DNA from 3 places in the Streptomyces liliifuscus genome. Region 1 is predicted to be linked to each of the others. Evidence: riboswitches for the same ligand, from Rfam matches in the RefSeq annotation. Region 1 holds a riboswitch; each other region holds the start of a gene.
The links. Region 1 has a riboswitch for S-adenosylmethionine ahead of JEQ17_RS33720 (aminotransferase class V-fold PLP-dependent enzyme). Riboswitches for the same ligand answer to the same signal wherever they lie in the genome.
Positions count from the first base shown of each region.

Region 2: linked by a shared signal. The riboswitch ahead of thrC (threonine synthase) and the one ahead of JEQ17_RS33720 (aminotransferase class V-fold PLP-dependent enzyme) in region 1 are both predicted to bind S-adenosylmethionine.
Region 3: linked by a shared signal. The riboswitch ahead of JEQ17_RS08090 (glutathione S-transferase C-terminal domain-containing protein) and the one ahead of JEQ17_RS33720 (aminotransferase class V-fold PLP-dependent enzyme) in region 1 are both predicted to bind S-adenosylmethionine.

Region 1 is NZ_CP066831.1:7,837,182-7,839,434, reverse strand. It holds gene JEQ17_RS33720 (aminotransferase class V-fold PLP-dependent enzyme) at 1-1,014, opposite strand, end outside; SAM riboswitch class IV at 1,177-1,293, opposite strand; gene trpD (anthranilate phosphoribosyltransferase) at 1,467-2,253, opposite strand, start outside.
Region 2 is NZ_CP066831.1:5,017,232-5,019,484, forward strand. It holds gene thrC (threonine synthase) at 113-1,417, opposite strand; SAM riboswitch class I at 1,435-1,592, opposite strand; gene JEQ17_RS21190 (glucosyl-3-phosphoglycerate synthase) at 1,809-2,253, shown strand, end outside.
Region 3 is NZ_CP066831.1:1,874,007-1,876,259, reverse strand. It holds gene JEQ17_RS08095 (AfsR/SARP family transcriptional regulator) at 1-506, opposite strand, end outside; gene JEQ17_RS08090 (glutathione S-transferase C-terminal domain-containing protein) at 634-1,329, opposite strand; SAM riboswitch class IV at 1,539-1,684, opposite strand; gene JEQ17_RS50465 (putative leader peptide) at 1,955-2,077, shown strand; gene JEQ17_RS08085 (LLM class flavin-dependent oxidoreductase) at 2,153-2,253, shown strand, end outside.

The DNA.
Region 1 (2,253 bases):
GGGCACCTCGGCGAGACCGGCCCGGACGGTGTCGATGAGCTGCTGCTCCCGGGCGACCAGCGTGTCGAAGCCGGCCTCGGTGAGGGCCTTGCAGGCGGAGGCGATGGAGTAGGCGCCGATGACGTTGGGCGACCCGGCCTCGTGCCGTGCGGCGCTCTCGTGCCACTCGACGTCTACGCCGCCGTCCACCCGCCGCGAGACCTTCCTCGAGGCGCCCCCGCCCGCGAGGTACGGCTCGGCCTCGGTCAGCCAGTCGGCGCGTCCGGCGAGGACACCCGAGCCGAAGGGCGCGTACAGCTTGTGCCCGGAGAAGGCGACCCAGTCGACGTCCAACTCCCGTACGGACACGGGGTGGTGGGGCGCGAGCTGGGCGGCGTCCAGCACGATCCGGGCGCCGTGCGTGTGCGCGGCGGCGGCCAGTTCCCGTACGGGCCACAGCTCGCCGGTGACGTTCGACGCGCCCGTGACACACACCAGCGCCGGCCCGTGGGGGTCCCGCTCGGCGAGCGCCCGCTCCAGCGTGGCGACGGCCTCGCCCGGGGTGCGCGGGGCGTTGAGGTAGGTGACGCGGGCGTCCCGCCACGGGAGCAGCGACGCGTGGTGCTCGGTCTCGAAGACGAAGACCTGGCAGTCGGCGGGCAGGGCGGCGGCGAGGAGGTTGAGCGAGTCGGTGGTGGACCGGGTGAAGACGACCTGGTCGCCGTCACGGCAGTCGAGGAACTCCTCGACGGTCCTGCGGGCGTTCTCGAACAGGTCGGTGGACAGCTGGGAGAGGTACCCGGCCCCGCGGTGCACGCTCCCGTAGTACGGGGCGTACGCGGCCACGTCGTCCCACACCCGCTGCAGGGCAGGGGCGCTGGCGGCGTAGTCGAGCGCGGCGTAGGTGACCTCACCGCCGGTGACGAGCGGGACGGTGACGTCCCGTCCCAGCACGGGCAGCGACGCGGAGGTGTCGCAGCAGACGGCCTGGTCGGTGGCAGCGGCAGCGGTGGGGGCAGTGGTGGAAACAGACATGGCGAACTCCTGTGAGGCAGGCGGGAACACCACGCGAGCTGATGGAGCTCAAGCGTGGGTGAAGGTGAAAAGGGGTGTGCGGAGGCGGGGCTCTACGCCCTATCGCATTCGCTTGCTCACAGAAGGCTCCCTCGGACGACCAGGACCCCTGGTGATGCGAGGGGTCCGCGCTTGCCGTAGACCTCACTGCCTACGGCCTGGTCTTCACCCGGGGCACCCCGCCACGGACGGAGGGTTGCCGGACAGTCGGCCGGGGCCTGATGACTGTCGCTCATGACCTGCCTGCATCTTGCCACACGATCACCCGGACGCAACCCGGCCGTCCGGATACCGGGACGACGGGGAGGCGCCCCTAAAAGGGGCGCGGGGAACTGCGCGATCTTTTAGGGGCGCGGGGAACTGCGCGACCAGCCCCCGCCGGCCCGCACCCGACAAACACACGCGGCCGGCGGCTACGCGTTCGTCGCCGCCACCCATCGCTCCAGCGTCGCCTTCGCCGCCCCGGAGTCGATCGCGGCCGCGGCCTTCACCATCCCCGCCCGGAGCTGGTCCGCGAGCGGCCCGTCCCCCGGCGTCAGTGCCACCAGCGCCGCGGCCGAGTTCAGCAGCACGGCGTCCCGTACGGGCCCGGTCTCCCCGTTCAGCAGCCGCCGGGCCACATCCGCGTTGTACGAGGCGTCGGCCCCCCGCAACGCCTCCACGGGCACCAGCTCGATCCCCACGTCACGCGGATCGAACGACTCCTCGCGCACCTTTCCGTCCCGTACGACCCACACCCGGGACGTGGCGGTCGTCGTCAGCTCGTCCAGGCCGTCGTCGCCGCGGAAGACGAGCGAGGAGTTGCCGCGCTCGGCGAACACACCGGCCATGATCGGCGCCATCCGGGGATCGGCACACCCGACGGCCTGCGCCTTCACCTTCGCCGGATTGGTCAGCGGACCGAGCGCGTTGAAGACCGTACGGATCCCCAACTGCCCACGCGCGGCACCCGCGTAGCGCATCGCGGGGTGGAACTTCGCCGCGAAGCAGAAGGTGATCCCGGCCGTCTCGGCGACCTGGGCCACCCGGTGTGTCGGCAGCTCCAGATTGACCCCGAGCTTCTCCAGCACGTCGGACGCCCCGGAGGCCGAGGAGGCCGCCCGGTTGCCGTGCTTGACGACCTTGGCGCCCGTACCGGCGATGACGATCGCCGACATGGTGGAGATGTTGACGGTCTTCGCCCCGTCGCCGCCCGTACCG
Region 2 (2,253 bases), 2.8 Mb from region 1:
CGTCGGAGTGGGTGGCCCCTCCAGGGGCGCGGGGAACTGCGCAGTCTTTTGCTTTCAGGGGCGCGGGGAACTGCGCGACCAGCCCCCACGGCCCGCAGCGAAGGAACAACGACTAACCGAGCCCAGCCTCACGGAAAGAGTCCAGGTTCGGCCGGATCGTCGCAGTCAGCCCCGTGTCGGAAGCAACCGCGTCCAGGGTCTTCAGACCATCACCGGTGTTGAGCACAACAGTGGTCAGACTCGGATCCAGCAGACCGTTCTCGATCAGCTTCTTCGCCACCCCCACCGTCACACCACCGGCGGTCTCCGCGAAGATCCCCTCGGTCCGCGCGAGCAACTTGATCGCGTCGACCACCTGCTCGTCGTTCACGTCCTCCACGGCCCCACCCGTACGCCGGGCGATATCGAGAACGTAAGGACCGTCCGCCGGGTTTCCGATGGCGAGCGACTTGGCGATCGTGTTCGGCTTCTGCGGCCGTACGACGTCGTGCCCGGCCTTGTACGCCACGGACACCGGCGAGCAGCCCTCGGCCTGCGCACCGAAGATCTTGTACGGCTTGTCCTCGACGAGCCCGAGCTTGATCAGCTCCTGGAGCCCCTTGTCGATCTTCGTGAGCTGCGACCCGGAGGCGATCGGGACGACGAGCTGGTCCGGCAGCTGCCAGCCGAGCTGCTCGCAGATCTCGTACGCCAGGGTCTTGGACCCCTCCGCGTAGTACGGCCGCAGGTTGACGTTGACGAAGCCCCAGCCCTCGCCGGCCGGGTCACCGATCAGCTCGGAGCAGAAGCGGTTCACGTCGTCGTAGTTGCCCTCGATGCCGACGAGCTCGCCGCCGTAGACCGCGGCCATGACGACCTTGCCCTGCTCCAGGTCGTGCGGGATGAACACGCAGGAACGGAAGCCGGCGCGCGCGGCGGCGGCGCCCACCGCACCGGCGAGGTTGCCGGTGGAGGAGCAGGAGAGGGTGGTGAAGCCGAAGGCACGCGCGGCCTCAAGCGCCTGGGCGACGACCCGGTCCTTGAAGGAGTGCGTCGGGTTGCCCGAGTCGTCCTTCACGAAGAGCTTGCCGGCCTCGACACCCAGCTCGCGCGCCAGGTTGTCGGCCTGGACGAGCTTGGTCCAGCCGGGGTTGATGTTGGGCTTGTCGGCCACGTCCGCGGGGACGGGCAGCAGTGGCGCGTAGCGCCAGATGTTCGCGGGGCCCGCTTCGATCCGCTTGCGGAGCTCCTCGGTGTCGTAGGCCGAGAAGTCGTACGCGATCTCCAGCGGGCCGAAACACTCCTCGCAGGCGAAGACCGGACCGAGCGGGACGCGGTGGCCGCATTCGCGGCAGGAAAGCGCGGCGGCCGGGCCGAGGTCGACGGAGTTCGCGGCGGGGGTGGAGTTCGTGGTGCTTGCAACTGTCTGCGCAGCCATGGAGGCGAGGCCCTTTCTCCTCATCTTCCTCACGACGCACTTCGCCGTGAGACGGATTTGGCACCTTCCCTAGCCGGGAGCCTCGCTGCGCTGATCGACGATGATCAGGACGAGACCGGCTGGAGGGTTGCCGGGGCTTCAACGGGCCGTATCCCTCTGCCCCTCTGGATGAGCGGTATTCAGTTGTGGTTTTGGTCGTGCTTCTGGTCGTGCTTTTGGTTGTACACGCAACGACCCCCGACATGCGATGGTCATCAGCGTTGTTCAAGACTGTAACCGAAGGCCTGGATGGTGGAGAGAGCCGTCCGAACCGCGAGATGACAGTGACGCAACCCACACTGCAGGCCGCGGCGGGCACACGCATCCCAATGAACGCAAGGGAGAGCCGCACGTGCTGGAAGACGTCGAGCGCTGGCTGAGCACGCGCTCCTGGTCCGTCGAGGACCGCCCGCTCAAGCAACTCATCGCCGCGAAGCGTGCCACCGGCTCCACGGTGAGTGTCGTACTGCCCGCGCTCAACGAGGAGGAGACCGTCGGCGAGATCGTCGCGATCATCCGCCGTGAGCTGATGACCAGGAAGGTGCCGCTCGTCGACGAGATCGTGGTGATCGACTCGGGTTCGACGGACCGTACCTCCGAGGTCGCCGCCGAGGCGGGTGCTCGTGTCGTGCACCGGGACGAGATCCTGCCCCGGCTGCCGGCCGTCCCCGGCAAGGGCGAGGTGCTGTGGCGCTCGCTCCTCGTCACCCGCGGGGACATCGTGGCCTTCGTCGACGCGGACCTGAAGGAGTTCTCGGCGGACTTCGTCTCCGGGATCGTCGGCCCGCTGCTCACCG
Region 3 (2,253 bases), 6.0 Mb from region 1:
GCGACCGCACCACGACGTTCCTCCGCCAGCGCGACGACCACCGGGTGCGCGGAGAGGAAGGGCAGGTCCGCGAGGGGTGGTTGCTGCCACAGCCCGAGCGCCTCGGTCAGCAGCGCGGCGGCCCGCTCCTGGCCGCCGCCCCGCCCGTCCCGTCGTACGGTCACCGCCCCGGCGACCAGGTCCCTGAAGTGCAGCAGGTCGATGGCGTCGTACGGGACGCGCAGCGCGTAGCCGTCGCCGAGCCGGGGGAGCACCGCGCTGCGGGCGCGTGGCGGCCGGTCCGGTTCCAGCAGGTGGCGCAGGTGCTTGATGTGGGTCTGGACGACGTTCGAAGCGGTCGCCGGCGGGCGCTCGCCCCACAGCGCGTCCGCGAGTCCGAAGAACGGCAGTTGCTGTCCGCGGGACACGGCGAGCAGGGCGAGCACCGCGCGGCGCTGTGGTGAACCGAGGTCGAGGCGGATGCCGTCCCGCCAGGCGCAGACCGGCCCGAGTACCTGAATGCGCATGCGTCCCCCACCCGCCGTTTTACAACTCCCTCACTATTCCCTTTCTCTATCTCCCTCATCGGCATATCCGGAAGGGGTATTCCGGCCCACTGCCGCGCAGTTGTCACACCTGGCCGTGTGCCTGCGCTCAGCGTTCGTCGACGCAGAGGTCCGGGTGATCGCCGAGGCGTCGTACGTACTCCTCGATGTGGCGGTACGCGGCGAGGGCGCCGGCCGCGTCGAAGTGGTCGAGGTGGGTGAGCGTCACCCAGAGGTCCCGGTCCGCGGTGCCGAGCTCGTCGCCCAACACATAGGGGTGGCGCGCGAGTTGCCGGTCGAGCCGGTCCAGTGCGGACTCGCATGCCCCGTCGGCGACCAGGCCGGCGAGGTCGCGGAGGATGTCGGGCGCGTGGTTGCTGACGACGCGTCCGCTCCAGCGGTCGCACAGCGCGGGCGCGGTGAGCGGACCGTCGTAGTGGTGCCAGGTCGCCTCGTAGGAGCCGCGCAGCGATGCGAAGGCCTCGGGCGTCTCGGCGGGGAGCTTCAGAAGGGTGGTGGTGAGCGAGCCCTTGAGGCCGAGCAGGTCGAGGACGACCGCCACGCGCCCCGAGTAGGGACAGGCCTCGGACAGATACAGCTGATAGCGGTGCGGCGCCGGGTAGAAACCGCCCGCGAGACCGACGCCGATACGGCCGCGGAAGCGGTGCGGACGGGCGGCCGGACCGGGGACGGACGTGCCGCCGACGGCCGTGCCACGGCCGGTCGAGTGGGCGGCGGCCGCACGGGAGGCCGCCGACGTGAAGGTGTCAGTGCTGCTGGAACCGCGGGAAACTGTCTCGGGCATGACTCTCCAGGGGGAACGCGGAGGCCCTGGCCGCCTCGTGGGCGCCAGTGGCGGAACGGAGTGACTGCGCGGCCGTACAGGTCCGGATCGGTCGGACGTGTAGCGGATCAGTAAGCGCTGGAGACACGCGACAAATCGATGTGCAGGCGCCTCGTCAAGCCGTTCCTGAACATTCCCACCGGTCCTGCCGTCGGGGCTCGCGAGACGCGAGACCACGCTTGCCCCGCCGCTCCGGCGGAACCCGGTCGTCACCCGGGGCACCCCGTCGCGGTGGAAGGGTTGCCTGCCAGCGGGCCGGGGCCGATGACCGCACGAACGGGGATTCCCCGCACGACGGGCGCTGGCAATCGTGACCGTCTCCGTCAGTGTTGATGCGCTCAGCGTGACCGTCAAGACGGCGTCTCAACAGCTGGGCATCCGGCCGCCGGAGCCGCCGGACCGGGTTCGCACCTCGTGATGACTCGTGATGAGGGTCCCGCCAACAAAGCTCTCCCCATGGCAGGAAGAAAAGGCACAGCCGTACTGTTGTGCCCGTTGACGACGAGGCGGTGCCCGATCGAGGGCCCGCGAACGCGAGGTCGGCCGGACGCCCGTCCGCCGGGCCGGAAGGGCGGAGGTGACGCAGGTGCGAGCGCGAACCGTGTCCCGCCGCGGCGTCCCGAAGGCCGCCCCGCTCCATCGCGTACGCCTCTACTCCCGGCCGCACATCGACCTGCTGCGCGTTGCCGGCGCGCTCTGTTGCTCCTGACCTGTATCCCACGCGGCCGCGCCCTCCGGTGAGGGCCGGCTTTCTCGTACGGTCGATCAGGAAGGCACACCTCTCGTGTCCTCAGCACCTTCTGTCCTGCCCTCTTCAGCGCATCTGCACCTCGCCGTGGCGCTCGACGGCGCCGGCTGGCACCCCGCCGCCTGGCGCGAACCGGT